Regions from separate parts of the Glutamicibacter sp. BW78 genome, predicted to be linked through region 2. Evidence: riboswitches for the same ligand, from Rfam matches in the RefSeq annotation. Region 2 holds a riboswitch; each other region holds the start of a gene.

Region 1 (10,077 bases), on a different contig from region 2:
GACCGTCACCGCATCTGCTGGTTCACCCCGACCATAGAGGTCGACGACGGCCTCGTAGATCGCTTCATGTGCCGGACGGTAGAAATCGACACCCCGCAGGACTTCGACACAGTCGGCAATGGCGTCCTTCGAGAGCATCATGCCACCGAGCACGCTCTGCTCCGCCACGAGGTCCTGGGGCGGAGTCCGCCCCATGTCAGATGAATTCGACGACCCTGATTCGGTGTGCGTGAGCGTCACGTCCGGTTCCTTCCCTCTCAACGCGGCGCCGGTGATACGGCCCCGCCACGTCCCTTCAGTATCCCAGTGAATGCGCCCTCCCAACACAAGGGTGGCGGGGGTGGTTGCAGACCGGGGAAATCGACCCGGTTGGAGCCGGGGACCCTGTCACCCTATGCTCCCAACCCGTAGAACCAAAGGGAGTTATCCACAGCCCATGTGGAGAACCTGTGGGTGACGCGGCGTGTTGTGTGCACAGACTGGGGATGAGCCTGTGGATTACATTTGATTTTTCTTGATTAATACGGTCTGACTAGGAGTTTTATCTGTGGATAACATTTGATGGAAATATGTTTTTGGTCAACATTCACCCTGTACTTGCAGGTTGCCAACCAGCACGCCTGTGTGCCTTAGCGACTTATCCACAAGTTGGTACTAGTTCTCCACAGACACGCCGCCTGCTGTGGGTTGCTTTGACATGAGCGATATCCGGCCGAGGCCGGACGCCTCATGCCGCGGATCAGCCGACCTGGCAGACACACTGCATGCCAACAGCCAGCGGCAGCCCTGCGGTGATGTGGGGACCGCGCATCATCGGCTTCGGTGCCTGCCATTTCCGTTACGCCGCCGGGCGCGAAGAAGATGCCCCGGCCATCGGGTCCTCTCCCCGGGCCTCGTCATGGACCCCCTATGGGCTGACGGGCCCCCTCGTGTCCGCGGACCTCTGCGGCGCACTGGGCAAGCACCGACGCGGCGCCTCCTGCCGCTACGTCAGTACCTTGGTCGGCGTCGACCTCGGCATCCTGCGTGACCTCATGGATACTGGACATCACTCCGTGATGTCCGAACTCCACCAGCCCTGAACAAGCATGGGGGGCGGGCAAGTGCCATGATGGACGCAAGACCGTCGTCCGGGCGGCGGCACCTGAACCCCAGGAGGGGACATGTTTGAGATCAGCGGTTCGGAACTGCTCACCACGATCATCGCCATCGTTGTCCTATTCGCGGCTTTTGGCGCCTTGACATGGGTCTTCAAGACACGGCCTTCGGGTCACCCCAACGACGCCGACCAATACATCGCCCGACTGAACGCCGCCGCAGCCCACCAACAGCAAATCGATACCCAGAAGGCTGAGAAGATTCGAGCGGCCACGACGGCCCGCGCCGCCCAGGCAGCCAGCACCTCCCCCGGACGTACCGGCCAGAGCACCGGATTCGACCACGAGCACCCCCAGGGGATGGCACCGGGGCCCGGAAATCCTAACTTTGAACGCGTGATGCAGCTGGTCAATGAAGGAAACTACGTCTCCGCGGTCCGTAAGATCCGACAGGACACCGGTCTGGGTCTGCTCGAAGCGAAACGGTACGTGGACTCCCTGCGCGGCCTGTAACCGCACCATCGGGCCTTAGACGAGGGCGTCTGCCTGCAGGGTACGGAAGGCCGAACCGTGGAAGACCAGGGGGTCGTTAGCCCCATCGTGGGTGGCATGCCCGTGGACGCGCAACAGGACCACATGGTGGTCCCCGGCCGGGATTTCGTGTTCCACGCTGCAGTCCAACCACAGCGCTGCCTCCTGCAGGAAAAGCGCCCCCTCGTCGGTGGAATCCAGCCTCAATCCGGCGAACCGGTCACCGGATTTGGAGGCGATCTGCCGACAGACCCGCTCATGGGCCTCCCCGAGGACCGAAACACCGATCCGTCCCGCGCCCCGAACAATCGGCCAGGTACGGGAGGTGTTTTGTACAGCGAACATCACCAACGGAGGGTCCATGGAGACCCCGACGGTGAAGGAGGAGGCGACCAGGCCCTGCGGCTCGCCGTCGATGATCGCACACAGTGCAGCGATCCCCGAGGGGTGGCGGGCGAAGGCCTGACGGAGTGCGTCGTGTTGAAGATCATGGGACAGTGTCATCTGCTCTGCTTCCGGCGTTTGGCACGCCCCATGGGTCCAAAGAATCCAAACGGCGTGCGGTACTTGCCGTTCGGGAAGCCGAACGGCCGAATCATCACCTGGAGCACCCCACTACCGTGAGAGGGTTGCCGGCCACCGAGCCAGGGCTTGGAAGGTGGCGCTCTTGATTCACGTTCCACGCTAGAGCCGGTAGGTACACGGGGTCAAAGATCTCCGCAATATTTCGCAAGGTCCATCCCCGGCAGTGACCGGTGGGGCAAGCGAGCGAACTCGGGGGCACCCTTAAACGCCCGAGGGGCCCCACGCTGACGCGTGGGGCCCCTCGGTTCCACTGTGGCCGGCGCACGTCCCCTGGACGAAGCCGGCTACCGGTGGTGGCTACTTCTTCGCGGCGACGACCTGCAGGTCGATGGTCGCGGAGACGTCCTCGTGCAGACGGACGGTTGCCTGGTAGTTGCCAGTCGACTTGATGTGCTCGGGGATTTCCACCGTGCGCTTGTCGATCGAGCCAAGGCCTGCGGCCTCGACTGCGTTGGCGATATCGGCGGTCTTGACGGTGCCGAAGAGGCGACCACCCTGGCCGGCCTTGACCGTGATCTTGACCGCCTGGGCGGACAAGCTCTTGGCCAGTGCCTGGGCATCCTCGAGGGATGCGATGGCGCGAGCAGTGCGGGCAGCCTTGATGGACTCGACCTGCTTCTCACCACCCTTGCTCCAGAGCAGCGCGAAACCGCGGGGCAGCAGGTAGTTACGTGCGTAACCATCCTTTACCTCGACGACCTCGCCAGCGGTACCAAGACCGGTTACTTCGTGGGTCAGAATCAGCTTTGCCATGGTGTTATCCCTTCCTAGCCGCGGCCAGCGCCGGAGTAAGGCAGCAGGGCAACTTCACGCGCGTTCTTGATGGCCTGGGCGATCTTGCGCTGCTCCTGGACGGAGACGCCTGTCACGCGACGGGCACGGATCTTTCCGCGGTCGGAAATGAACTTGCGCAGCAATGCTACGTCCTTGTAGTCGATGACAGTGATGTCAGCGGCCTTCAAGGGATTGGACTTTGGTTTGGGCTTACGGAGTTCAGCCTTAGCCATCGTGGAGCTCCTTTATCTGGTGGAGCCCGCAGAATTTTTCCGCGGGATGGTGAATAAATGGTGTTGCGTTAGAAGGGAGGTTCGTCGGACCCGCCGGCGTTGCCCCATCCCCCACTGTTGGAGGAGGAAGCCCAAGGGTCCTCAGCTGGAGCATTCCAGGTACCGCCCTGGTTTCCGCCGGGGTTGCCCCCACCGAAGCCAGCGTTGCCGCCCTGGTTTCCGCCACCGAAGTTTCCTCCGGCATTACCGCCACCGAAGCCGCCACCACCCGAGTTATTGCGCTGGGTGCGGGTGACCTTGGCGGAAGCGTAACGAAGCGAGGGGCCGATCTCGTCGGCATCCAACTCCATGACGGTGCGCTTCTCGCCTTCCTTGGTTTCGAAGGAACGCGACTTCAACCGACCCTGGGCGACTACTCGCATGCCCTTGGTCAGCGTCTCGGCGACATTTTCGGCAGCATCGCGCCATACCGATGCGCGCAGGAACAGCGTTTCGCCGTCCTTCCACTCATTGGTCTGGCGGTCGAAGGTCCGCGGGGTCGAGGCAATGGTGAAGTTCGCCACTGCAGAACCTGACGGGGTGAAACGCAATTCCGGGTCAGCGGTGAGATTTCCGATGACCGTGATGACGGTTTCGCCTGCCATGGTGCCTCCTTGAGTCGGTTTCTACGAACAGTCGGCGCAGATTACTCTGCGACGACCTTCTGGTCTTCCGGGCGGGTGATCTTGGTGCGCAGGATCGTCTCATTGAGCGAGAGCTGGCGGTCAAGTTCCGCGGAAGTAGCCGGGGTTGCGGTGAAGTTAACCACCGCGTAGATGGCTTCTGCCTTCTTCTTGATCTCGTAGGCCAGCCGGCGGCGGCCCCAGATATCAACATTGTCGACGGTGCCACCATCGTTGCGGACGACGTCAAGGAACTTGCCAAGAGTCGGTTCCACGGTACGTTCGTCGACCTCGGGGTCGATCAGTACCATCAGTTCGTATGCACGCATGTGAACCCACCTCCTTTGGGCTAAACGGTCACGGTCTTTCCGTAACAGGAGGTTCTGTGCGTTGGCCGCAGGCGTTTCAGGGGTCAGAAACGGCACAAACAGCCTGACACATCCTACCCGATGTCTGTTCGACCACCCTAACCCGGGTCTGCGGCGCAGCGGACAAGGCCCCTGCAGGCTGTGGATGACCACCGCTGCCGGTGTCCGGAAGCCATCATCTCCTCCCGTCATCGGGCCACAGCGGTGAGCGCTGCCCTCAGAGGCCAGCACGGGCCGCCAAACCATCTTGACGCAGGGTAGCGGTCAACTGCCGTTCGAACTCCGGAGCGACGGTCGCCATATAGGTATCCGAGATGTGGTTCTGGTCCCGGTAGACCAGCACGTTGCCGACCACCGCCGGGCAAAGTTTTTTCGTACAGAACTGGTCGGTGAAATCCAACAGTTCCACCCGCGGTTCTCGTTGCCGTGCTGCGCCGAACCAATCGTCGCCGGCCAGCGCATCGTCTCGGTCTCGGCCGCAGTGGCGCAACCGGTCCCAGTTCTTGGCAACGCAGTCCCTGGCCATGATGTTCTGGCTTGGGGTGGGGGTGTCCCGGATGGCGATGACCTCCGTGCCGGAGTCTTCCAGCTGCCTCCAATAGTCGGCGGCCCCCTTTTCGGCGGCCACCGTCCCTCCTGCGAACTCGGCACCGGTCCATCCTGCGGTGAGGACCACATCGATATCCTGGCGCCCGGTCAGTTCGTTGAGCCGGGCTCCGTTGGCATCGACGCAGTCGATGAAGCCCTCCTTCTGTGCGGTGCGAACGGCTCCGGTAAAGGCGCAGGAATTCTTCAAATGGGTGATAATCCGCCAGTTATGCTGCCGTGCCAGCGGCTCCAGGGCCTCCCACCACTGGGTGGCATGTGAGTCGCCCACCAGGGCAATGGTGAAGTCGGCTTCCGGCCCTGCCCCGAATTCGCAAGACCCCGACGTGCGGGCCGCCGGGCTGGCAACGCAGCTCCCCAGATCAGGGAAGTCCTGACCCGCGGTGGCGGGTACCGGAATGATCTGATGGTTCCCGGACGCGAACGCCGCGCCGGTGGCAATGGATGCCGCCCCGAAACCCTTCGGCGGTGAATTCCTGAGTTCTTGGACCTCGCCGTCCTGGGCTGCCATGACCTGCTGTTGGCCGATGCTGGGAACCAGCGACAACACGGTGGCCAGGAGTACTGCGGTGGCACCGACCAGCAAGGCCCGGATGTTGTTCTGGGCCACAGGGCGCCACGCGCGAGCCGGGGTTTCGACATACCGGTAACTGATCCAAGCGGCGGCGAGGCTCAGGCCCAGGAGTCCGATACTTTCCAGCGGGCGGGGCTCCTTCCCGGTGATGAGAACGAAGAAGATGAAGACCGGCCAATGCCATAAATAGAGCGAGTAGGAAAGATTTCCGACCGCCTGGATCGCCGGGTGGTCGCTGAGACGGTTCAGGCTCAAGGGTCCCGAGGTCCTGCCCGCCAGGATGATCGCCGCGGTCCCCAACACCGGCACAAGCGCCGCATAGCCGGGGAAGGAGGTTTCGGCGTCGTACCCGAAGACCGAGCAGCAGATGGCTGCCAGCCCGCCCAGAGCCAGCAGCGAACGGGCCAAGGGGGAGGTGAGGGCCGGTACCGCACGCCACGGGTAGGATTTCGCGCGCGGAGCCATCACGACGGCGAGTATCCCGCCGACTCCCAGTTCCCACATCCTGGCGGGAGTCACGAAATAGGCTGAAGCGTCCCCGGAGGCGGTCAGCTCAATGCTGTAGATCAGGGATCCCGCCGAGACGACGCCGAAAAAGACGAGCAGCAGGGGGACCACGTCCCTGCTCCTCGACACCCTACGGCCCTGCCCGCGGGGTTTGCGGACCAGCGCCAGGGCCGCCAGAACCAACAACGGCCACAGCAGATAGAACTGTTCCTCCACAGCCAGCGACCAGAAGTGCTGCAATGCGGTGGCAGGGTTTTCGGCGGCGAGGTAGTCCACCGAATCGGCGGCCAAAACCCAGTTCTGCACCGAGAAGACCGAGGCCAGCGCCTGGGTACCGATGGTCCCCCACAAGGTGACTGGGCCGAAGACCAGGGTGGCCGTGACGACGGCGGCGATGGTGACGAGGGCGGCCGGCAGGATGCGTCGGACGCGTGCCGCCCAGAAGGCCGGCAGGCTGATCCTTCCGGTCCGACGTGCTTCGCGCAGTAGATGGCCGGTGATCAGGAAACCGGAAATCACGAAGAACACGTCGACCCCGACGAACCCACCCGGAACCACCCGTGGTTCGAAGTGGTAGGCAACGACCACGAGGACGGCCAGGGCACGCAATGCCTGGATTTCCGGGAGGTACGACCTGGGGCCGGCGGATGGTGAACTCATGCCCGTGAGCACACCATCCCCGGATGGCCCGCGCGTGACCATCCGGTGTCCACCGGACGGCCATCAGGATACGTCTACTTAGCCGGCGAAGAATCCCCGGGTGACGCGGGCCAAGGCCAGCGGATCCTCGACGGCACACATTTCACGTGCCGAGTGCATCGAGAGCAGGGCGATGCCGACATCGACGGTGCGGATGCCCAAGCGGGTCGCGGTCAGCGGTCCGATGGTCGATCCGCAGGGCATGACGTTATTTGAGACGAACTCCTGATAGGGGACGTTCACGGCTTGGCAGAGGGCAGCCCAGAGGCCGGCGCCTACCGCATCGGTGGTGTACCGCTGATTGGCGTTGATCTTCAGCAACGGGCCGCCTCCCAGAACCGGGCGGTTGGCCGGGTCATGGCGTTCTGGGTAGTTCGGGTGGACCGCATGACCGGCATCGGCAGAAATGCAGACGGAGTCGGCGAAGGCCCGGGCCCGTTCTTGGACCCCACCGCCGGCAGCGTCCACGATGCGTTCAAGCACATCCTGCAGGAAGGGCCCGCTGGCCCCCGAACGCGAGGCCGAACCGACCTCTTCGTGGTCGAAGGCGGCCATCACCGCAATATGTCCTGCGTCGTCGTCGTTCTCCGACGTGGCTTCAGGACCCCAGCCACGGTGTTCTGCATGGTCGATCAGTGCGACCAGTGAGGCGTGCACCGAGGAGAGGTTGTCCAACCGCTGGGAGGCCAGGAACTCGCCCCGGCCACCGAAGAATGCGGGTTCCTGGGCAATGGTGGTGACGATGTCGTATCCGGTGATCGTTTCCGGGTCGACCCCCGCATCCGCTGCCAGGATGGCGAGCAGGTCCACTTGGCTCGGGTCCCCGAGCCCCCACACGGGGTTCATATGTTGCTGCTTATCCAGGGTGAGCCCGTCGTTGACCGCCCGGTCCAAATGAATGGCCAGCTGCGGGAAGCGCAGCAGGGGGCCGGTCCGCACCAGGTGTTCGGCGCCGTCGGAGGTGACCACCCGGCCGGAGAGGATCAGTTCTCGATCGAGCCAGGAATTCAGCAGGGGTCCACCGTAGATCTCGACTCCTGCCTGCAGCCAGCCTTCACGTCCGGTCGTCGGTTTCGGTTTGAGTTTGAACCCGGGGGAGTCGGTATGGGAACCCAGGATGTGGAATCCGGTGGTGGCGGTGGCTCCTGCGGGAATGAACCAGGCGATGACCGCACCGTCACGCACCGTGTAGTAGCCGCCGGGGGTGTGGTCCCAGGTATCGGACTCTGCCCGGGCACTGAACCCGGCGGCGGCCAGCCGGCGGGCGACCTCGGCGGCGGCATGGAAGCTCGACGGCGATGCCGTGACGAACGCCCCCAGATCCTTGGCGTGTTCCTGTGCTTCCGACGTGGCCATACCCATCCTTAGGTGTTGTGTGTTCCGTAACTCATCCGCGGTTCCTGCCATTCCACCCGCCGTGACGATAAACGGCAAATGCCACCGCCACCACGCCGACGCCCATCACGACCGGTCCGGCCACCGGCTGGTGGAGTACCGCGACGAGGAAGGCCCCCGAAGCAAAGAGCACCACGGCCAGCATGAACCACGGATTGCGCAGGAATTCTATGTTCATGTTCTAGTAGTCCAGACCCTGGCTCGGGACCACCAGGCCGGTCTCGTAGGCGTAGACGACGGCCTGGACGCGATCGCGTAGATGCAGTTTCGTGAGGATCCGCCGCACATGGGTCTTCACCGTGGCTTCGGAGAGGAAGAACCGGTGGGCGATCTCCGCATTGGAAAGACCCTCGGAGATGGCTCCGAGGACCTCGAGTTCGCGGGGGGTCAGATCCTGCAGGAGGGGGTCGCGTTCGGGGTGTCCGGCGGACGTCGCCCCCGTTCCCGCCCCGTGCTGCTTCGTGCCATCCGACGGCGCACCATCGGGACGTCTGACATAGGTTTCGAGCAGCCGGGCGGTGATCCGCGGGGCCACGACGGCATCACCGCTGGCCACCAGCCGGACGGCGTTGACCAGTTCGGCGGGGGCCACGTCCTTGAGCAGGAACGCCGAGGCGCCGGCCCGCAGACCGGCAAAGGCATATTCGTCCAGGTCGAAGGTGGTCAGGATGATGATCTTCGCGCACGGGACCTGCTCGGCGATGCGACGGGTGGCCTCGATCCCGTCCACCTTGGGCATCCGCACGTCCATGAGCACCACGTCGGGGGTGGTTTCCAGCGCGAGGGCCACCCCCTCCTCCCCATCGGAGGCCTCCCCGGTGATGAAGAGGTCATCTTCGCCTTCGAGGATGAGCCGGAATCCCATGCGCAGTAGCGGCTGGTCATCGACCAGCAGGATGCGGATGGGGTCCCCGGGTCGACGTTCGGGAACCTCCCCCTCGGGCGTCTGGGCTTGAGGCTGTGGTTTTTCGGTGCCGGATGGTCCGGGGCTCTCGTTCATCGTGTGGCTTCCCCCTGGGATGGCTGGTGTTCGGTGGCCTGTTCGGGAACGGTCAGAATCGCGTGGACGACCCACCCTCCGCGTGGTCCGGGGCCGGCGTACACGGACCCGTCGTAGATGGCTGCACGTTCGCTCATGCCCTTGAGGCCCTGGCCGCTGCCGATGGCATCACGTTTGGCGCCCAACAGTTGGCCATTATCGGTGACCTTGATCCGCACGGTGTCCTCATCGCGGGAGAGATCTACGTGGACCCGGGTCACCGCTCGCCCGTAGCGCAGCACGTTGGTCAACGATTCCTGCACGATCCGGTACACGGTCAGCTGGAATGCGGCATCCACCGGCAGGGCGGAGCCGGTATGAGTGATCTGCAGGGGGAGCCCGGCGACCCGGAACCCCTCGAGCATGTCGCTCAGTGAGGACGACGCCGGTTGGGGCGCCAAGGGGGCATTGGAGCCATCGCGGAGCACACCGATGACCCGGCGCATATCGGCCAGGGCGCTACGGCCCGTGGAGGAGAGTTCGTCCAGCACCTCGGCGGCCCGTTCGGGGTCGCGACGCAAGACGACCCGCGCCCCGTCGGAGAGGGCGATCATCACCGACAGTGAGTGGGCGACGACGTCGTGCATTTCCCGGGCTATGCGGTTGCGTTCTGCCACTTGGGCCAGTCGTTGGACCCGGGAACCCCAGTTGGCCAGCTCGGCTTCGTGGAGCCGCTTATTGCGGATGGCGGCGCCGATGCCCACCACGGAGAAATTCGACAGGACGGTCAGCGCAGCCATCATCCAGACGAACGTTTCCGCCGGAGGGGTGTCTTCGACCAGGAACCGGGTGGCCGCCTCGGGGACTTGGAAGGCCGGCAGGACGACGACGAACTGCACGAGGAGCTGCATGGCACTCAGCAGCGCAGCCATCGTGAACATACGCCGAGCGGTATATAGGGTTGCCGTTGTATAGAGGACGAGCCAAACGGCGATGCTGGTCGCCGAAAAGTAGGGGTCCACGAGTTGCATCCCGATTTCAATCAGGAAGACGACCCCCAAGACGGC
Region 2 (10,077 bases):
CCGTGCTTCACGGACTGCCCGCGGGGCAGAAACGCGTGGAGATCTGGTTGCCCCATAACGAGGCCCTCGAGCTGATCGGCCTGCGCTCCGACGCCCCGCTGCAGCCCATCGAGCCCGACCGTCCGCTCTGGGTCCACCACGGCAGCTCCATCAGCCAGGGCTCGAACGCCGCGGCACCCGCGGGGATCTGGCCCGCCGTGGCAGCCCGGCGCGGAGGCGTGGAGCTACGCAACCTCGGGTTAGGGGGCAGCAGTATCGTGGACCCGTTCATGGCGCGGGTGATCCGCGATACCCCGGCGGATCTGGTCAGCCTGAACTTCGGCATCAACATCGTGAACACCGATGCGATGCGCGTGCGGGCGTTGGTCCCGGCCATCCACGGATTCCTGGACACGATCCGCGACGGGCATCCCACCACGCCGATCGTACTGATCTCCCCGATCTTCTGCCCGATCCACGAAAGCACTTCAGGCCCCGGCGCGATCGCCCCGGAGAGCCTGGGGACGAGCCAGGTCAAGTTCACCGCGACGGGGACCCCAGGGGATGAATCGGCGGGACGGCTGACCTTGGAAGTCATCCGCCGCGAGATGCGCTCACTCATGGAGCACCGGGAGGAAGACCGGAATCTGTACTTCCTCGACGGGCTGGGCCTGTATGGGGCCTCGGATGAAAACGACCTGCCGCCGCCGGACAACCTGCACCCCGACGCCGCAACGCATCAGCTGATCGGCGATCGCTTCGCCGATTATGCGTTCAGCGTCAACGGCCCCTTTGCGGCGGCCCCGCGCCACTGAACACAGACGGCACCCACAACACGAAAACGACGGCGGCTCGCGGGCCGCCGTCGTTCGGTGTTGTGGTCGGTCACCGGTTTAGAGGGTGATCGTCCCCGAAGGGGTCTCAAAAGTCACCGACATGATGCCCGGAGTGCCGTTGGGGGCCTCCCACTGGACCTCGACTTCGCCGAGCGGCGACTCCGAGGGGGTGCCCAGCCATTCCCTGACCCGTTCCACCGAGCCGGCAATGGAAATACCCGAGATGCTGCCCTGGGGTTCCAGGGCCCGGGAGGGGTGCAGGTCCTCGGTGCCGGTATCCCAGCGCAGCATATACGGCACCTGCGGGTCGGCGATCAGACCCTTGATCCCGATTTGCTGCCACGTCAGTTCCTGACCGTCAGGGAATTTGCGGTTGCCCGGGACCGATGACCGGCCCAGACGCTCCTCGAACGGTGCCAGATCGTCAACGGCGACGCACCAGCCCATCCAACCGCCACCCATCTCCGAGCGGGCACGGACGGCCTGCCCGAACGGCGCCTTATCCGAGGACGGGTGGTCCAGGACTTCCACCACTTCCAGGTATTGGGTGTTCTTCAACGGGAAAATAACGTTCCTGGTCCCGAAGCGGGGATGAATGCCTCCCTTGACGGACTCGATCCCCAGAGTCTTGCCGACACGGGCGGCCGTTGCGGCCAACCCGTCTGGTCCACATGCGTATGAAACGTGATCCAACCTCATCATGGCTTCATGATCGCACTTTGTGAGGTGCGTCTCGACTTAGGGTTGCCTAAGTCACTATTTATCGTTTTATGTGACGACCGTCTCGAGGCCCGGAAAGGGCCAGCCGCGCACAGGAAAAAGTGGGGGACGACGGCGAATGTTGCGCACTGCGGTCATATTGGTGCGAATTTGTTGCGGGGTCAGGCCCGATCTAGAACACTGGTGGCAGGTCATGAGTGCCAGCGCGAAACCCCGGTTTGCTGGCCGGCAACCCTCCACTCGCGGTGGGGTGCCCCGGGTGAAGACCAGGTTCGCCTCCACCAGGAGAACGGACAAGCGCGGGTCACCTCCCGGCATACCCTCCCGGGTACCGCCGTGGAACAGGGGCCCCTGAGTCGTAGAAGGGGACAGAAATGTCTGCATCATGGTCTTTTGAAACTCGTCAGGTCCACGCCGGTCAGGCTCCGGATCCCACCACCGGAGCCCGGGCGCTGCCGATCTACCAGACGACGTCGTATGTCTTCCCCAGTGCCGAGAGTGCCGCAGCACGCTTCGCGCTGAAGGAACTCGAACCGATCTACACCCGCATCGGCAACCCGACCCAGGAAGCCGTCGAAACGCGGATCGCCGACCTCGAAGGTGGTGTCGGAGCGCTGCTACTGGCCTCAGGCCAGGCGGCGACCACGCTCTCGATCCTCAACCTCGCAGGGGCCGGCGACCATATCGTGGCCAGCCCCAGCCTCTACGGGGGAACACAGAACCTGTTCAAGCACACCCTGAAGCGTTTGGGCATCGAGGTCACTTTCGTGGAGGACTCTGACAGCCTGGACTCCTGGCGGGCCGCCGTGAAGCCCGGGACGAAGGCCTTTTTCGGGGAAGTCGTTTCCAACCCACGCCAGGACGTGCTCGATGTCGAGGGCGTCAGCGCGGTGGCCCACGAGGTGGGGGTACCGCTGATCGTGGACAACACCTTGGCTACTCCGTACCTGGTCCGTCCCATCGAATTCGGTGCCGATATCGTGGTGCACTCGGCCACGAAGTACCTGGGCGGACACGGAACCTCCGTCGCCGGGGTCATCGTGGATTCGGGCAACTTCGACTTCGCGGCAGACCCGGAGCGCTTCCCGGAATTCAACACTCCCGACGAGTCCTACAACGGGCTGGTTTTCGCCCGGGATCTCGGGGTCGGCGGTGCCCTGGGGGCGAACCTGGCGTTCATCCTCAAGGCGCGCGTCCAGCTCCTGCGCGATCTGGGTTCTGCGGTGTCCCCGTTCAACGCGTTCCTCATCGCCCAGGGTCTGGAAACCCTGAGCCTGCGCATGGAACGCCATGTGGAGAACGCGCAAAAAGTCGCCGAATGGCTCGAGGCCCACGGCCAGGTCGATTCCGTGGCCTTCGCCGGTCTGCCCTCCAGCCCCTGGTACGAACTGGGCCGCAAATACGCTCCGCGGGGCGTCGGAGCGGTCCTGGCCTTTGAGATCGCCGGTGGTGAGCCGGCAGGTCGGGCCTTCGTCGACGGACTGGAATTGCACTCCAATGTCGCGAATATCGGCGATGTGCGCTCCCTGGTGATCCACCCGGCCTCCACCACCCACTCCCAGCTCTCCGAGCCCGAACGCGCGGCAGCAGGGGTGAGCTCCGGACTGGTGCGGCTCTCGGTGGGCATCGAATATATCGACGACATCATCGCGGACCTTGAGATCGGTTTCGCTGCCGCCGCCGCAGCCGCAGATGTCGCCGCCGGGGACGTCCCGGAAGTCCAGGCAGTCCGGTGAGTCAGGGCGTTGGTGACGTGAGGGAACGACGTCGGGCCCCCGGAACGCCGCTGATCCGCGACGGGATCCTCAAATGCCTGCCCATCGGCGGCTACCGGTTCGACACCGGAGGCTGGCTGCCCGAGGTCACGATCGGCTATGAAACCTGGGGTACCCTCGACGCCCAGGCATCCAACGCGGTGCTCCTGCTCCATGCCCTCACGGGGGACACCCATGTCTCCCGCGGTCATAGTCAGGAAGAAGGCTGGTGGGAAGGCCTCGTCGGGCCCGGCAAGACGATCGACACCGACAGGTTTTTCGTCGTGGCGCCGAATATGGTGGGCGGCTGCTACGGCTCCAGCGGACCTTCCAGCCTGGACCCCGACGGGCGCGCCTGGGGCTCGCGTTTCCCGTTCACCACGGTGCGGGACTCGGTGCGTACCGAGGCCCGGCTGGCCGACTACTTGGGCATTACGCGCTGGCATTCCGTCCTGGGCGGTTCCCTCGGCGGGGCGCGGGCGCTGGAATGGGCCGTGGAATACCCCGAACGGGTGGCCCGGTGCGCCGTGATCGCGGCGACCGCCGTGGCCTCGGCCGAACAGGTCGCGTTCGGACAGATCCAGACCCAGGCCATCCGCCTGGACCCCGACTTCAACGGCGGGGACTTCTACGGATCGGTGTCCTTGGCAGGATCGATCGACGCCATCGGCACCCTGCCGCGCGGCAGCGGCAGCGGACCTCTGACGGGGCTGGGAATCGCCCGTCGGTTGGCGCATATCACCTACCGTTCCGAACCGGAGCTGGAAATCCGTTTCGGGCACGAAGGCCAGGGCGACGAGGACCCCTTCGGCAGTCCCGGCTTCGCCCGGGGCCGCTACCAGGTTGAAAGCTATCTGGACCATCAGGCAGGAAAACTGGTGACCCGATTCGACGCCAACTCCTATATGGTGCTCACCGAAGCGTTGGTGGGGCACGACGTCGGACGGGGGAGGGGCGGAGTCGAAGCGGCCTTGCGCCGGAGCGACGGGGTGGAATTCCTGGTCGCCGCCGTCGACAGCGACCGGCTCTACGGTCCCCACCAGTCCGAACGGCTGGCAGCAGCGCTGCCGGGAAAACCGCAGGTCCAGTACATCCATTCACCGATCGGCCACGATGGCTTCCTGACCGATATCGAACAGTTGAATCATGTGCTGCGTTCGGGTTTCTACGCCTGAGGGGCCCGGGCCGAAGGGCTAGTCCGCTTCGTTGCGCGGGTCGCCGGCGCCCACACCGCGGGTGGTCCCGCCCGTGGAGAAGGGCATGGCCTGCGGCCGTTTGGCAGTGATTCCGTCACCGCTGGATTGGTGCCGTAGCCGCCGCAACACCCACGGGGCCAAATGCGTGCGCGCCCAGACCAGATCCTCACGCCGGGCCACCCGCCACGGTTTGGGCTCCGAAGGGCTGGGCTCCAACGCCGTGAGTTCGTGCTCAACGTTCAAGGCGTTGAGGGCCATCATCGCGATGGTGTGGTGGCCCAGGGGCGAGAAGTGCAAACGGTCGGGAGCCCACATCCGTGCTTCGTGAAGCTCGCGCATGGCCCACATATCGGCGATGACCGCGTCATGGCGGGCGCCGATCGCCCGCAAATTCTCGTTATAGATCGCCACACGGCCGCGCATCGACCCCAAGACCGGTGTTTCGCCGATATCGGGACCGTTGAAGAGCAGGAGCGTGGCCCCGGTCGCCGAGAGTTCGCCGATGAACCGGTCCATGATCACCGCCAGAGCATCGGGATCGCCTCCGGGGCGCAGCACATCGTTGCCGCCGGCACAGATGGTGATCAGGTCCGGTTGCAGAGCCAAGGCGGGTTCGAGTTGTTCTTCATGGATCTGATCGAGAAGCCGCCCACGGATCGCGAGGTTGGCGTAGGCGAAGTCTTCCACCTCCCGGCTGAGCTGCTCGGCCATACGGTCGGCCCAGCCCCGGTGTCCGCCGGGGCTTTGCGGATCCGGATCCCCGATGCCCTCGGTAAAGGAATCGCCCAGGGAGACCATGCGACGCCACGGATGCCGGGGCGCCTCGCCGGTGGCCGAAAGCGGGGGGACTGACAGCTGGGGTGTGGAGGAAGAATCGAGGTTACTCACGGGTACAGTGTTTCACTGGGCGCCCGAGTTCGCCACCCCGAGACGGTGCCGGGAAGACGCGCCGGGCAGCGGGCAGCGTCCTGTTGGCGGAGGGTCGCACATGATTCAATGGCCGCATGACTGACACTTTGCCCCGGCCCGTCGTTGCCTGGTCCCGTCCCGAGTCCGAACGAGCGGGGACACCTCTGCTGGTCCTCTTCCACGGGTATCTCTCCCACGAGAAGGACCTGATCGGCCTGGCCCCGATGTTGCCGGAGGAATTCACCCTGGCCTCGGTCCGCGCCCCGTACGCCATGGGCCCGGGCTACACGTGGTTCCCGCTGATGGAAGATCTGGACTACTCGCTGGAGCGGGTCGTGGAATCGGTACAACAGGTGTGGGCGTGGCTGGACGAGGTGAAGGAAGAGCACTCCTCGGTGACGCTCTTGGGCTTCTCCATGGGAATGGCCGTGGCGACCTCGGTCCTGCGCCACCGCCCGCAGGAAATCGACGCCGTCGTCGGGCTTTCCGGATTTGCGATCCAAGCCAACGGGCACGAATTCTTCGACGACGAGGCCACGAAGGCGGAACGAAAGCCGATGTTCTGGGGGCGCGGCCAGGCAGACCCGGTGATCACCGAAGCCAAGATCGACTTCACCCTGAACTGGGCGGGGGAACACACCGACCTGACCAAGATGCTCTATGCCGGAATGGCCCACAGTGTTTCGGAGCCGGAGATGAAACATGTGAGCGAATTCCTGAGCCACCACCTCCTGGCCTAGGGCATAGCGCCGGCCGCTGAGCTATTCGGCGTCCACGACCACTGACTCGTCGCCGAGCCCGACGACGTCGCCGATCCGCAGCTGCCGACCTCGGCGAGTCTCGATCTCGCCGTTGACCTTCACCATCCCGTTCTCGATGAGTTCCTTGGCATGGAAACCGTCTTCGGCCAGATTCGCCAGCTTGAGCAGCTGCCCCAAACGGATGGACTCGTCGCGGATGCTGATGGGCTGGGGCTGAGCTGCTGTCATGAGTCCATCTTGCGTCACGAGCATGCTCGACCGCCACCGCGGGGATAGCATGACCAGCGATGAACCCAGTGACCGCTCCGAGGACCACCGCCCGTCACCTCCCGATCTGGGCCGGGCTGGTCCTGGCCATCATCGGCGGACTGATGATGCCCATCCAAGGCAGGATCAACGGTGGGCTGGCCGAACGGATGGGGGACGCCAACGCCGCAGCGGCCATCAGTTTCGCCGGTGGCACCGTGGTCATGCTGCTGACCTCGGTCCTGCTGCCGCGGGGACGTGCCGGGTTGGCGGCCATGCGCCGGGCCGTTGCAGGACGCGAATTTCCTCGCTGGTACCTACTGGCAGGGCTCAGCGGCGGGTACATCGTCTTCGGGCAGAGCCATGCGGTGCCCTTGATCGGTGTCGCACTGTTCACCGTGGCCATCGTGACCGGGCAGACCATGAGCGGGCTGATGGTCGACCGGGTCGGTTTCGGCCCCGGCGGCAAACGCTTCATCACCGCCCGGCGGATGGCCGGAGCCGTGCTCATGATCATCGCCGTACTGTGGGCGGTTTCACCCCGGCTGGAATCCTCGACCCAGGGGCTCTCCTGGCTGGTGCCGGTGCTCCTGCCGTTCAGTGCAGGACTGTTCATGGGATTCCAACAAGCCATGAATGGGACCCAGACCGCCGCCTATGGCACCCCCATCACCGCCACGCTGGTCAACTTCCTCGTCGGTGGAACCGCCCTGTTCATCCTGTGGGGTATCAGCTCCATCGGTGCCGAAGCCCAGGTGGTGTTCCCTCCCCAATGGTGGCTGTATACCGGCGGGGTCTTCGGCTGCGTATTCATCGCCATCGGTGCCCTGCTGGTCAAATCGTTGGGCGTACTGATCTCCGGATTATGCATGATCGCCGGACAACTGATCGGCTCGCTGGCCATCGACCTGATCCTGCCTGCCCCCGGCACCATCGTTGCCGTGGCCACCGTCCTGGGCACTTTGTTGACCCTGGCCGCCGTCGGTCTGGCTAGCATTCCGGCTGGACGTTGGCCACGTCCGGCGAGCGCCCGCCGCTAGTGGAAATTGCCGGTCGACACGGCGATCACGTTAGGCTTGGCCGATATTGTTACCCCGCTACGGACCGCAACCAGCGGCCTCGTAAACCATTGGAGTTGAATTCATGGCGCCCCAGTCACCGCTCGATCAGGTCATTTCGCTCGCGAAACGACGCGGCTTCGTCTTCCAGGCCGGTGAGATCTACGGCGGTTCCCGCTCCGCCTGGGACTACGGGCCGTTGGGTACCGAGCTCAAAGAGAACATCAAACGTGAATGGTGGCAGTCCTTCGTCCGCGGCCGCGAGGACATGGTGGGCCTGGACTCTTCGATCATCCTTCCCAAGGCCGTTTGGGAAGCCTCCGGCCACGTAGCAACCTTCACGGACCCGCTGGTTGAATGCACCAGCTGCCACCGGCGCCACCGCGAAGACCACCTCATCGAGGCGTTCACCGCACGGAAGAAGCGCGAACCGGTCGACGGCATGTCCGAAATTGCCTGCCCGGATTGCGGCAATAAGGGCGGCTGGACCGAACCGCAGCTCTTCTCGGGTCTGGTGAAGACCTACCTCGGTCCGGTGGACAACGAAGCCGGGCTGACCTTTTTGCGCCCCGAAACCGCGCAGGGCATCTTCGTGAACTTCAACAACGTCCTCACCACCTCACGGAAGAAGCCCCCGTTCGGTATCGGCCAGATCGGCAAGGCCTTCCGCAACGAGATCACCCCGGGCAACTTCATCTTCCGCACCCGCGAATTCGAGCAGATGGAAATCGAATTCTTCACCGCTCCCGAAGACGCCGAGCACTGGTACCGGGAATGGATCGACGCCTGCTGGGCCTGGTTTTTGGATCTGGGCATCAACCCGGAAAACATGCGCCAGTACGACGTCCCCGACGGAGAACGCGCCCACTACTCCGCAGGAACCATCGACTTCGAATACCGCTTCGGCTTCAAGGGCTCCGAATGGGGTGAACTGATGGGGGTGGCCAACCGCACCGATTACGACCTGAACGCCCATACCGAAGGCTCAGGCACCGAATTGAGCTACTTCGACCAGGCCACCGGCGAACGGTTCACCCCGTATGTCATCGAGCCCTCCTTCGGCCTGACCCGTTCGATGATGGCGTTCCTGGTGGACGCCTACACCGAGGACGAGGCACCGAACTCCAAGGGCGGTGTCGATAAGCGCACCGTCCTCAAACTGGACCCGCGGCTGGCCCCGGTGAAGGCGGCCGTGCTGCCGTTGAGCCGCAACGAAGAGCTCACCCCCAAGGCCAAGGACCTGGCCGCAGAACTGCGCAAGCACTGGAATGTCGACTTCGACGACGCCGGAGCCATCGGACGACGCTACCGTCGGCAGGATGAGATCGGCACCCCGTTCTGCATCACCGTGGACTTCGACACCCTCGAGGACCATGCGGTGACCATTCGTGAACGCGACACCATGAACCAGGAACGAGTGGCCCTCGACCAGGTGAAGTCCTACCTGGCTTCACGTCTACTCGGAGCCTGAGCCTTCACGGGCCGGCCGCCCCACGGCGGCCGGCCCGCAGCTGTTTTATCACCTCTAACTCGCATCAGGAGCATCATGAGCAACCTCACCTACCGGCCGTGGCAAGAAGGCGACGACCTGGCTCTCCTGGAGATCCTCGGAGATCCGTCCACACCACAGGCCCATATCGATCGCACGATGCTCCGTGCCGATAGCGATGACCCGTGGGCCCGTACCCTCGTCGCCGTTGACGAAGGAGTCCCGGTGGGTGCCGGCACCTTATTTGAATCCTCCCTGCACCCCGACCGGCTGTGGTTCTTCGTCGAGGTCGCCCCGGGGCTACGCCGCCAAGGTGTGGCCACCGAACTCTTGCGGCGGCTGCGCGAATTCCCGGCGCCGTCGGGAGTCACCGCCCTGAAGTCCAGGTACACGGTAGAAGGCGCCGAAGGCGAGGCCGCAGCCGCCTTCACCGTCTCGCTCGGTCAGGAACAGATCCAACGCTCCCGCGGAGTTGTCGTGGAACCCGACTCTTTGCGGCTGCCGGTTTTCGAGGACGAGGGCCTGACCCTGGAGGAGGCAGCCACCGGTTCGGTGGAGCTCTCCCAGATCGTGGCTGACTTCTACAACGCGGTCCACGCCTGGGATCGCGCGCAGATGACCCTGGGCCGCGCCCAGACGATGCTGCTCAACGACGCCACCGGAGCCAAGGGCGCCATCGTGCTGCGGGATAAGCCCAAGGAGGCCGGCGGCAAGATCCTCTCCTTCGCGATCAGCTACGAGCCCGACCGGGTCGACGCCCCGGCAGATGTCCTCATGGGCTGGGATCCCTCGCTCTCCGACTCCGAGGCCCGCGAAGCGGTCCGTGGGCTGCTGGCCATGCTGGCCCACCAGTACCCGGTCAAACTCGAAGTCGACGACGCCATGGTCCCGTTGGCCGATCTGACCGACGAGCTGATCACCGCAGGGTCGGCGACCGTCGTGACCACGACGATCATCGTCGCCAACTAGGCGGCCACGCCGCCGGGAGAGAGGTCGGCCCGGCGGCGGCATTCGGAGGATCGGCCCGTTCTTGACACAATAGGGACGTGACCGTGATTTCCACCGATACCCCGAACCCACCCCAGCTGAAGCTGCCACCGCTGCAACTGGGCCATCTCACCGTGGACAC
Region 3 (10,077 bases), on a different contig from region 2:
ACACCGCCGCATCGCGGCCATCGAGCAGCGTGCCAGCGTGTCGATCGAGCGTGGGGCCGAACATATCTGGGCCGCCAAGGCCTACGACGCCGCAGGCATGGAACTGGCTGCCGCGTCGGCGGAAACGCTGGGCCTGTCTCATGGCACGGTGCGCACCTTAGCCGGCCACGATTCGACGAACATGAAGGACATCGTCCCCACGATCATGCTCTTCGTCCCCAGCGTCGAGGGCATCTCCCATAACGAGAAGGAACTGACCTCGGATGAGGACATGCTCGCCGGCGTTGACCTGTTCACCGAGCTGTTGGGCCGGGTCGTACGCGGGGAATTCGTCTAACCCTCCACGGGTAGCAGGTCCAGGAAGGCCCGGGCCGCGGGCGAGGGGTTGAAGTCGCTCCACGCCAGGTATTCGATGCGGGTTGGCCCATCGTCGACCTTGATGGTCCTGAGATTCGGGCCCGGCGTGACGAAGGCCGGAGGCAGAAGCGCGATGGCCAGGCCCTGCCTGATCATCCCCAAGGTGAAATCCGTGGACATCGATTCGAAGGCGACCTCTCGGCGCAGGCCGGCGGCCTTGAAGGCGAGGTCGCTTTGGGTCCGGCCGGGTGTGCCTTCGGGGAAATCGGCGAAGGTCTCATCGGCCAGGTCCGCCAGACGCAGCCTCTTCCTCCCGGCCAGACGATGGCCGGAGCCGAGAACAGCCACCAATCGTTCGCGGGAGAGCTCCACGGTGCGCACGCGGGCCGGAACCGTCTTTTCGGCCATGCCCAAAAGCGCGATATCGAGTCCCCCCGCAGCGATGGCCGCGATGAAGTCATCGCTTCCACCGCTATTCAAGACCACCCGGACTCCCGGATGGGTCCGATGGAAGGCGCCCAGGGCGGCAGGAACGTCCAGGGCAGTCACCGTCGGAATGATGCCGACCCTCAAGGTGCCCCTGACCTGGCCGATGCTGGCGGAGGCATCTGCAGCGGCGCGCTCGGCTGAATCCAGGCTTGCCCTGGCGGCGGGAAGAAAAGCGGCCCCTTCCTCGGTGAGCTCAACGCGGCGACTCGTGCGCGTGAAAAGTTGGACGCCCAGTTCGTGTTCCAGGGATTTGATCTGGTGGCTCAGCGCCGACTGGACGACGAAGCACTCTTCGGCCGCCCGGGTGAAATTGCGGGTCCGGGCCACGGCGAGCACATAGCGAAATTGTTGAAGTTCCATGAATCCATCGTGCATGACGATTGTTCCCATGAAAAGCATGTGTTGGACTCATGGATCGCTTACGGCGACATTGGAAGGGTGACTACCTCAACCTTCTCCCCGAGCCGTGGTTCCGCGGCGACTTCGCATCGCGGCCGACTGACCCTGGCGACCGCTGTGGCCCCGATGGCCTGGGGCACCACCTATCTCGTCACCACGGAGCTGTTGCCACCGGACCACCCCCTGTTCGCCGCACTCATGCGTGCCCTACCCGCAGGTGTCATCGCCCTGCTGATGACCAGGAGACTTCCCCGGGGCCGGTGGTGGTTCAGGATCCTCGTGCTGGGGGCGTTCAACATCGGGCTCTTCTTCCCGCTGCTGTTCTTCACCGCCGAACGACTGCCGGGTGGTGTGGCAGCGACCCTGGGGGCCAGCCAGCCGCTGCTGGTCACGGTGCTGGCCGTGGTTATCCTGACCGAGCGTTTCTCCTGGTGGCGGATGAGCTGGGGAATCGTGGGTGTGGCCGGCGTCGGTCTGGTGGTCCTGGGCCCGACGGCGGAACTGGATCCTGTGGGAATTGGCGCCGGGCTTGCCGGTGCCGCCTCGATGGGCACCGGCGTCGTCCTGACCAAACGCTGGGGCAGACCGGAAGGGATAGGCCCCCTGCAATACGCCGGCTGGCAACTGACCGCCGGCGGACTGATCCTGCTGCTGCCCGCGATGCTGCTCGACGGACCACCCAGCCAGATCGATGCCGCCGGGGCGGCCGGCTATCTCTGGCTCGGCGGCATCGGGGGATTAGCCGCCTACACGTTGTGGTTCAAGGGGCTCTGGACCCTGCCGGTCACCGCCACTGCCCTACTGGGGTTGCTCTCACCGCTGGTGGCAGCCGGCCTTGGTGCCCTGGTCCTGGGGGAAAGCCTCGATCCACAACAACTCAGCGGCTTTGCCCTCGCCATCACTGCGCTGGGTGCCGGGCAGTTCTCACCCCGACGTCGAAAACGACAGGAGACTACTTCATGAACATCACGATCCTCGGCTCCACCGGAATGGTCGGATCTAGACTGGTCCTCGAATCGGCGCGACGCGGGCACCACGTTCTCGCCGGTTCGCGGCAGGCGCCGGCGCACCAGGACCCCACCGTCACCGTCGTTGGTGTAGACGCCGGATCCTCGGGACAACTGGCGGTAGCGCTTAACGGCTCCGATATCGTCCTTCTCGCCGTTCGTCCGGATCACCGAAACGAGCAGTCCACCGCGTCCTTGACCGGGACAGTACTAGAGGCAGCGGCCGTGGAAGGAGTGCCCGTGCTGGTGGCCGGCGGGGCAGGGCCACTGTATTCCGTGGATGAGTCGCTCCGCCTGGTGGTGGACGACCCGCGGTATGTCGACCCCTCGTGGCGAGACGTCGCCCTGGCCAGCCTGACCCAACTCGAAACCTGCCTCCGGCACGAAAACCAACGGTGGACCTATGCCAGTCCACCGGCGGTGCTGGAGCCAGGCCGCCGTACCGGCGCCTACCGGCGCGGAACCACCACCCTGCTGATCGCCCCAGGCGGATCCTCACGGATCCCCGTCGAGGATTTTGCGGTGGCGATCCTGGACGAGGTCGAGAGCCCCGGTAACGACCGGCACTTCACCGTCGCGGAGTCGCTGGAGCACGTGGCACGATCGACCCATGCAGATCATCGGTGACGAAGAAGTACGCAGGACCAAGGCGAGGGACGTCGTGGAATGCATGCGGGAGGCGCTGGTCATGCATGGGCGCCGGGAGCTGGTCGCGCCACCGCGAGCCAGAAGCGCCCTGGGATCCCTCGACTACGTCTATACGGCGGGTTCCCTGCCCGATGGAACCAGCGGCTTCAGGGCCTACCGTGCCGGCCAACCTGCAGGAGACCAGCTCGTGGCGGTTTGGAATGGGGCGGGTGACCTAGAGGGTCTGATTGTGGGGGACGAACTGGGCATCCGACGGACCGGAGCTTTGGGTGCCGTAGCCGCCGATGTCCTAGCACGTCCGGAGGCGGAAAGCGTTGCGGTCATCGGTAGCGGCCCCCATGCCTGGGCCCAGTTGTGGGCGCTCGCCGCGGTCCGGCACCTACGCCGGGTCAGGGTTCACAGCCGCACCACGGCCCATGCTGTGGATTTTGCCGAACGGGCGGCGAGGGAGCTGGGCCTCAACGCCGTTGCCGTCACCGACTCGGCGGATGCCGTCAGCAATGCCGACATCATCGTCCTGGCCACGCGTTCTCCCACACCGGTGATCGACCTAGCCGATGTGGGCCCGGGGACCCACGTGACGACCCTCGGCCCGAAGTCGTACGCCCACCATGAAACACCGTTGGCTTTGCTGGATGCAGCAACCGTGGTCACCTGCGATTCCCCGGCCCAGGCGGCGGCATACCCTGACCCCTTCTTCACGGACCCGGATTCCTTGGTCTGCCTGGGTGGGGTGTTGCTGGGAGAGGTCCCCGGTCGCCGCAGCGCCGAGGACATCACCATGCATTGTTCGGTCGGCCTAGCCGGCTCGGAGATCCTATTGGCGAGCCGGCTGTTGGCCGCCTCTAGGAGTTGACCCGCAGCGTGGTGGTCACCGGTGTCGGGTTCGTGAAGATGTCCAACACCGGGCAGTGGGCATCGACTGCCGCCTGGAGTTCGGCATAACGTTCCTCGGCGTCAGGGCCCGAGACCTCTACGGTCAACCGGACATCGCCGAATCCCGGGCGAACCTGTTCCTCGATCCCGAACAAGCCGCGCACATCGAGGTCGGCATCCGCGGAGATATCCAGCGAGTCGATGCTGATGCCCAGTTGGTGGGCGTACAGCCGGTAAACCACCACCTGGCAGGAGATGAGCGCCCCGAGAGCGTATTCCACCGGGCTGGCAGCGACGTCGTCCCCGGCCAAAGCAGCCGGTTCGTCGACGGTGAATTCGTGGCGTCCGGCGCGGATGGTCGAACCGACCGATCCCACCGGGTCGGCGGTGGCACGGAACTGCAGCGATGCGCTGGCGGTATTCTGGCCGATCCGTTCTGCCCAGGCGGATCCCGCGGAATCGAGGCGTTCGGCGCGGTTGGAAATGCTGGTTTCTGCAAGGGTCTGGGTCATGGCGTTCCTTCGCTGTCATGGCGAGCGTAGCGCTGCGCCATACTTACGCCTCCCGGTCGGGACGGCGTCGAATCGTCACCTGGGGCACCCCACTATGGCGAAGGGGGTTGCCGTCCAACCGGCCAGGGCCTCAGGTTGGATCTCTTGATTCTTGGGTTCGATTCTGCTGGCGGGAGAGTAGATCGGGCAAACCCGTCGCGTCATCCGGGGACATACGCCGGCCCGTCCGCATGTGGCGGGACCGCCATCCCTGCAGCGTGATTCCCGTCGCCACGCGGTATCCCGGCGGCTACCGTGGGGCTATGAGCGGATATCGGCGCCCAGACTTCACCCGGGAGATCCATCGCGATGGACAGGGCACCCCGATCGCCTACGGCCATCGGTGGGAAGGAACGTCTCCGCCTTCACGCGCCTACTCCACGGTGGGTCATCGGCATCGTTTCATCCCCTTGCACGAGGTGGCTGATGCCCTGATCGACTGGCTGCTGGGTGCTTTCGACGTCGTCGTCGAACGGGAACCGGAAGTTGCCTCCGATCTGCTGTTCCCTTCGGAAGACGTCGTCCGTGCGGTCCGGGTCGTCCCGTCCATCCTGTTCGCGGCCCCGGTGACCTTCGTCTTCACCGGGTTCCCGGGGATCTTCCTGCACGCGGGTGCCCTCTACGACGCCCACTATCCGGTATGCGGTTGCGACGCCTGTGATGACGACGTTCCGGAACTTCTGGAAAACCTTGAATCCGTGGTGCGAGCCGTCATCTCCGGCGGCTTTTTTGAACGAATTAGTCCCACCGACGACCAATCGGTCGATTATCGGCTGCCCGAGCCGGGCCGGTGGGAAGAAGCCGGGTGCATCCAGGCCGAGGACGTGCCCGAGGGAAGGATGGAGACTGCAGAAGCCATGCTCCCTTCCGATGGGCACTGGCTGCCGTGGCCTGAAGCGATGCGCGACGCGGCTGGTGCGGCAGGGGGCTGACAAACCGTGTGCCCGTGGCGCAATATTGGGTCATGCCTCATGCGCCCAGAGATTTTGAATACTCCGTCGGTGGCGGTTCCGTCGTCATCTTCCATCAGGGCCGGCGAGCGTCGACGCTCCGCGGGACGGCAGCCTCGCGCTTCCTTCGTGACGTCGAAACACAAGAACCACAAGCGCTGATGGCGCGAGTCACCGGCAACTATAAGCACGGAAACGAACGCGTTGCGCAGAGTCATCCACGGAATCGGGCCTAGCATCGCCTCCGATTCGGTGTCCAATCCTGGTCGATGACTCATGCCCAGACCCGGCGCTGAGATGGCGATTCCGCTCCTCGATGAGCTTCTGCAGATAGCGGGCCAGGACCAACTTCTCGACCAGACGACCGAGCGGGCCGAAGGGCGCCGACCGGGGCGCCGAAATGCCACGCCCGCCGCGTCACGTCCCCGCCTCTGGAAAGGTCAAGGGCGACACGGTAGGGTCCATGCATGCGGTTCACTTCCATGCAGCGCCTCCTCATAGCCGCCTACTGCGCCATGATGCTCGTGGGCCTGCTTCTCCTGATCCTCGGGCTCTTCGGAGAATCCTGGTGGCTGCCCGTGATCGGAGCGCTCATCGCCGCAGGATCCGGATTCACGCTCTCCATCTGGTTGCGGGAGTTTCGACGTCAAGACACCCTGAAGAGCCGCGCCTGAGGGTTGTTTCACGGGAGGCGCTGAATCCGTAGTCTGTAGGCGTGAACAGAACAGCGACGCCCTTCCTCGTTATCGGTGGCCTTGGCATTGTGCTCGGCGGTCTTTTCTCCGCCATCAGTGCCGCCTCCCCTTCCTATTTGGCCGCCTGGGCGGTCGCCTATTTGGTGTTGGTGGTCGGTGTCGCGCAAGTGGTGCTGGGCCTGGGCCAGGACCGGCTGGCCGTAAAGACCCCTTCGGAGGGCATCGTTTCGGCCGAGGTCTTGACCTACAACCTCGCCAATATCGCCGTGCTGGGCGGCTCGATGTTTTCACTGACGTTGCTGACGTGGACTGGTGCAGGACTGATCGTCGTCGCCATGGGCCTGTTCATCTGGGCGGCCCGCGGTGCTGCCTCGGAACAGCGGTGGTGGCTTTATGGATACCGGGCGATGATCGTGGTCATTCTGGTGTCGGCCCCGATCGGCATCATTCTGGCGAATTCACGAATGGGCTGAAGGCAGCCGGCAGTGGCCGCGCCGGCAGTGGCCGGCGCGGCCACTGCTACTACTGCGTGACTGCCCGGCCCAGCGGGGCCGGGTCGACGACGTCGTGGGCTTCGAAGTAATCCAAGGCAGCGACCAGGTCGCTTTGGCCCGAGTCGGTCGCGTTTGCCCCCTCGGCCAACGTCGTGAAGTTGTCACCACCGGCAGCAAGGAACGAGTTCATGGCCACCTTGAACACGTCATCGTCAGCAATTGCCTCGCCTTCGAAAGTCATCGAGGTGATATGTGAGCCGCGGGCCGCGTCCTGCGTGTAGGTGTATGCCAGGCCTTCGGAAATCCCCAGATGCAACTTGGGGCGGCTGGAGCCGTCGGGCTGCCACTGTTCTTCCAGCACCGATTTCAGCTGCGCCCCGGTGAGGTCCTCGGTCCACAAGGTGTTACCGAAAGGTTGGACGTTGGCCACGTCCTTATACGTGACGGTCCCGTCCGTGCCATACAGCAGGTCTGCCCGCAGGCCTCCCGGGTTCATCAGGGCGATCTGTGCCGGTTCTCCGCCGAAATCCTCATTGGAGGTCGCCCACAGCTGCATATCTGCCACGAGATTGCCCATCGAGGATTCGACGCCGCGGTCGGCGCCGGGCTCGGCCCCACCGCGCAGAATGTCGCCACTGATCTGGCCCACCTGTTCCGCGCCGACGATCTCGGCTTGCTCGGCGGCCTTCTTCACGACCTGCGCCACTCGACGATCCGCCGGGAAGGCAGGAACGGTCTCGCCGGCGTCGTTCGTTTTCATCAGTTCCATCAGCGAACCAGAGAGGGCGACAGGCTTCTTGGAACGACGGTCCACGGTGATCTTCACCCGGTCCAGCGTGGTGCCGTATTCATGGGCCTGCACGACGGGGCGCTTCATCGAGGAGGACCAACCCTTGACCGGTAAGGAGCAGGCATATTCCTGGTGGGTGTGGCCGGAGAAGATGGCGTCGACGTCAGCCGATGCCCCGCGGATCAACTCGCCATAGGCGGTGTCTTCGTTGGCGATCGCCGAGCAGTCGGTGCTTGCGGAGCCCTCATGAGCCAGCAGAACGATCACATCCGCCTCGCCGTTGGACTTCTTGCCGTCGGAGAGCTGCTCCGATACCCGGTTGACGGCCTCAAGCTGGTTGCCGAAGTCGAGCCCGGCGACTCCGGAGGGGGTGACCAAGGATTTGGTCTGTTCGGTCACGACGCCGATGAATCCGACCGTGACACCCTGGACCTTGCGCAACGCATATTCCTTCAACGCCGGCTTCTGGGTTCCCTCGTAGTAGACGTTGGCCCCCAACGCGTAGTCGGCCCCGGCATTCTTGTTGTGCTTACCGTAGCGCGGGATGACCCGATTCTTCAGGTCGTCGATCCCGCGATCGAATTCGTGGTTTCCCACGGAGGAAACATCCAGCCCCGCGGTGCGCAGTGCATCGATCGTCGGGGTGTCGTCCTGGGAAAATGAGGTGAAGGTCGAGGCGCCGATATTATCGCCCGCGGAAACGAACAGGGTGTTGTTCTTTTTCTTCCCGGATAATTCGTTGACAGCCCCAGCCAAGACCGCCGCACCGGCAGACGTACCGCCCGCCTCGATCCGACCGTGGAAGTCATTGATGCCCAGCAGCTGGATGGTGCTCGTTCCCGGCTGGTGGTGACCCTGTCCATGGCCCCCACCATGATGACCGCCATGACCGCCATGACCGTTGCCGTGGCCTCCGCCATGGTGGCCCCCGGGGCCGCCACCGTGATGGCTTCCGTGGCTGCCTCCCAAGGGGATGGCTGCCTGGGCCGGGGCCACCAGTGCGGTGGCCGCCAGGGCGAGGCCGGCGATCACCGCGCCGGCCGCTCGGAGTGTTTGCTGATGTGGGTTCATGACTGGACTCCCGGATGCGAGGTGTGATGCATCGCACATTTCCGGTACGACACTCGGGTGATCCTACCGAGGGCCGTCGTGGAGTCAATGGCAGAATGTGTTTCATGGCACAATTTTGCAGTTGTGCAATGTTTGCAGTCGTGCATAAACTGTATCCATGCAAGAAGTCCCCTTAACGCAACGAGAGCGCAATCGCCTCGACACGTGGAACGCGATCCATGATGCAGCGGCGGCCATGGCGCTCGAAGACGGCCCCGTCTCCGTGACGATCGAGGCCGTCGCCGCCCAGGCCGGAGTTTCCAAGCGAACCTTCTTCAACTATTTCCCGACCAAGGAGGATGCCATCCTCGGCACCCGGGACCCGTCGGTTTCCGAGGAGCTGCTCGAGCAGTTCCGCACCAGTGATGCGGATCTATTGACCCGGATCGTGAGGATCCTGACCGGTGTGATGTCCACCAGCCTGGGCCGGGGCCACGCCTACCAGACCCGTCGCGACATCATTGCCCGCTACCCCGAACTCAAGGGGCGGATGATGCAACATATCAACGCCGCAGAGCAGCTGGTCGAAGAAATTCTGCAGGAACGCATCGATAGCGATGCGGCCGAGGAAACACTGAACTTGCTACCCGATGGCCAAGACTCCGCCAGGGCGCTCCTGATGCTCGCGGGAACCATCACCCGATACGCCTACCGTTCCGATCCACAAGGGACCGTCGCCGATATCGAGCTCCATATCGATTCAACCGTCAAGATTTTCCGAGAGGTAATGCAATCCACCCATGACAACGCTTAAAACCACCAAAGCCAAACCGGTGATCGGCAGCAAAAACCACATCATGCTGCTCTTCGCCGCCCTGATGATCACGATGCTCATGGCGTCGCTGAATCAGACCGTGCTCTCCGCCGCCTTGCCCACCATGGTGGGTGAGCTCAACGGCGTCGAGCACATGGCGTGGATCATTACGGCGTTCATCCTGGCCTCCACCATCATGATGCCGGTCTACGGCAAGCTCGGCGACTTGTTCGGGCGCAAACCCCTGCTGATCGTCGCCATCCTGATTTTCATGAGCGGCTCCATTCTTGGTGCCCTTTCCGGCACGATGAACGGCGTCATCATCGCCCGAGTCGTCCAGGGGCTCGGCGGCGGCGGCTTGATGATTCTTTCTCAGGCCACCATCGCCGACGTCATCCCTGCCCGCGAACGCGGCAAATACATGGGGATCATGGGCGGGGTCTTCGCACTGTCCTCCGTCGCTGGCCCGTTGCTGGGCGGTTGGCTGACCGAAGGGCCGGGCTGGCGCTGGGCCTTTTGGCTGAACCTGCCGTTGGGCGTCCTCGCGGTTCTGGCCACCATCTTCCTGCTGCACGTGCCCCGCACGCTCAATGACGTCCGCCCGAAGATCGACGTCGTCGGGATGATGATGATGGGCATCGCGACCACCACCCTGGTGCTCGCCTGCACCTGGGGCGGGAACACCTACGCCTGGGATTCCCGCGAAATTCTGGGTCTCTTCGGTGCCACCGTGCTCTTCGGTGTGGCCTTCGTCCTCGTTGAGCGCAAGGTCTCCGAACCAGTGATCCCGCTGATGCTGTTCAAGAACCGCAACTTCGTTCTCACGACGTTCGCCGCCCTGATGGTCGGCATCGCCATGTTCGGTGCCATCGGCTACATGCCGACTTACCTGCAAATGGTCACCGGGTTCGGCCCGACCGAAGCCGGTTTGCTGATGATCCCGATGATGGGTGCCCT

Evidence for each region. Region 2 has a riboswitch for S-adenosylmethionine ahead of CIK75_RS01160 (bifunctional o-acetylhomoserine/o-acetylserine sulfhydrylase). Riboswitches for the same ligand answer to the same signal wherever they lie in the genome.
Region 1: it holds a riboswitch for S-adenosylmethionine, as region 2 does, so the genes downstream of both, CIK75_RS14325 (flavin reductase family protein) here and CIK75_RS01160 (bifunctional o-acetylhomoserine/o-acetylserine sulfhydrylase) in region 2, are expected to answer to the same signal.
Region 3: it holds a riboswitch for S-adenosylmethionine, as region 2 does, so the genes downstream of both, CIK75_RS13620 (OsmC family protein) here and CIK75_RS01160 (bifunctional o-acetylhomoserine/o-acetylserine sulfhydrylase) in region 2, are expected to answer to the same signal.

What each region holds. Positions count from the first base shown of each region.
Region 1 covers NZ_NRGU01000039.1:319,007-329,083, forward strand. The annotation lists gene dnaB (replicative DNA helicase) at 1-240, opposite strand, end outside; gene CIK75_RS14315 (DUF1801 domain-containing protein) at 765-1,082, shown strand; gene CIK75_RS14320 (hypothetical protein) at 1,164-1,610, shown strand; gene CIK75_RS14325 (flavin reductase family protein) at 1,626-2,132, opposite strand; SAM riboswitch class IV at 2,187-2,301, opposite strand; gene rplI (50S ribosomal protein L9) at 2,511-2,966, opposite strand; gene rpsR (30S ribosomal protein S18) at 2,981-3,220, opposite strand; gene CIK75_RS14340 (single-stranded DNA-binding protein) at 3,289-3,864, opposite strand; gene rpsF (30S ribosomal protein S6) at 3,906-4,211, opposite strand; gene CIK75_RS14350 (acyltransferase family protein) at 4,468-6,597, opposite strand; gene CIK75_RS14355 (M18 family aminopeptidase) at 6,676-7,992, opposite strand; gene CIK75_RS14360 (hypothetical protein) at 8,024-8,209, opposite strand; gene CIK75_RS14365 (response regulator transcription factor) at 8,213-9,031, opposite strand; gene CIK75_RS14370 (sensor histidine kinase) at 9,028-10,077, opposite strand, start outside.
Region 2 covers NZ_NRGU01000008.1:76,265-86,341, forward strand. The annotation lists gene CIK75_RS01150 (GDSL-type esterase/lipase family protein) at 1-794, shown strand, start outside; gene CIK75_RS01155 (VOC family protein) at 873-1,517, opposite strand; SAM riboswitch class IV at 1,725-1,841, shown strand; gene CIK75_RS01160 (bifunctional o-acetylhomoserine/o-acetylserine sulfhydrylase) at 1,910-3,271, shown strand; gene CIK75_RS01165 (homoserine O-acetyltransferase) at 3,322-4,464, shown strand; gene CIK75_RS01170 (SGNH/GDSL hydrolase family protein) at 4,483-5,283, opposite strand; gene CIK75_RS01175 (dienelactone hydrolase family protein) at 5,490-6,134, shown strand; gene CIK75_RS01180 (RNA-binding S4 domain-containing protein) at 6,156-6,383, opposite strand; gene CIK75_RS01185 (DMT family transporter) at 6,443-7,441, shown strand; gene CIK75_RS01190 (glycine--tRNA ligase) at 7,545-8,930, shown strand; gene CIK75_RS01195 (GNAT family N-acetyltransferase) at 9,006-9,917, shown strand; gene dusB (tRNA dihydrouridine synthase DusB) at 9,995-10,077, shown strand, end outside.
Region 3 covers NZ_NRGU01000039.1:165,719-175,795, reverse strand. The annotation lists gene CIK75_RS13645 (M20 family metallo-hydrolase) at 1-337, shown strand, start outside; gene CIK75_RS13640 (LysR family transcriptional regulator) at 334-1,206, opposite strand; gene CIK75_RS13635 (EamA family transporter) at 1,285-2,208, shown strand; gene CIK75_RS13630 (NAD(P)H-binding protein) at 2,205-2,879, shown strand; gene CIK75_RS13625 (ornithine cyclodeaminase family protein) at 2,863-3,756, shown strand; gene CIK75_RS13620 (OsmC family protein) at 3,746-4,288, opposite strand; SAM riboswitch class IV at 4,323-4,438, opposite strand; gene CIK75_RS13615 (DUF6226 family protein) at 4,591-5,259, shown strand; partial or broken gene CIK75_RS16585 (hypothetical protein) at 5,449-5,664, opposite strand; gene CIK75_RS13600 (DUF3040 domain-containing protein) at 5,745-5,951, shown strand; gene CIK75_RS13595 (hypothetical protein) at 5,993-6,445, shown strand; gene CIK75_RS13590 (bifunctional UDP-sugar hydrolase/5'-nucleotidase) at 6,495-8,327, opposite strand; gene CIK75_RS13585 (TetR/AcrR family transcriptional regulator) at 8,485-9,120, shown strand; gene CIK75_RS13580 (MDR family MFS transporter) at 9,107-10,077, shown strand, end outside.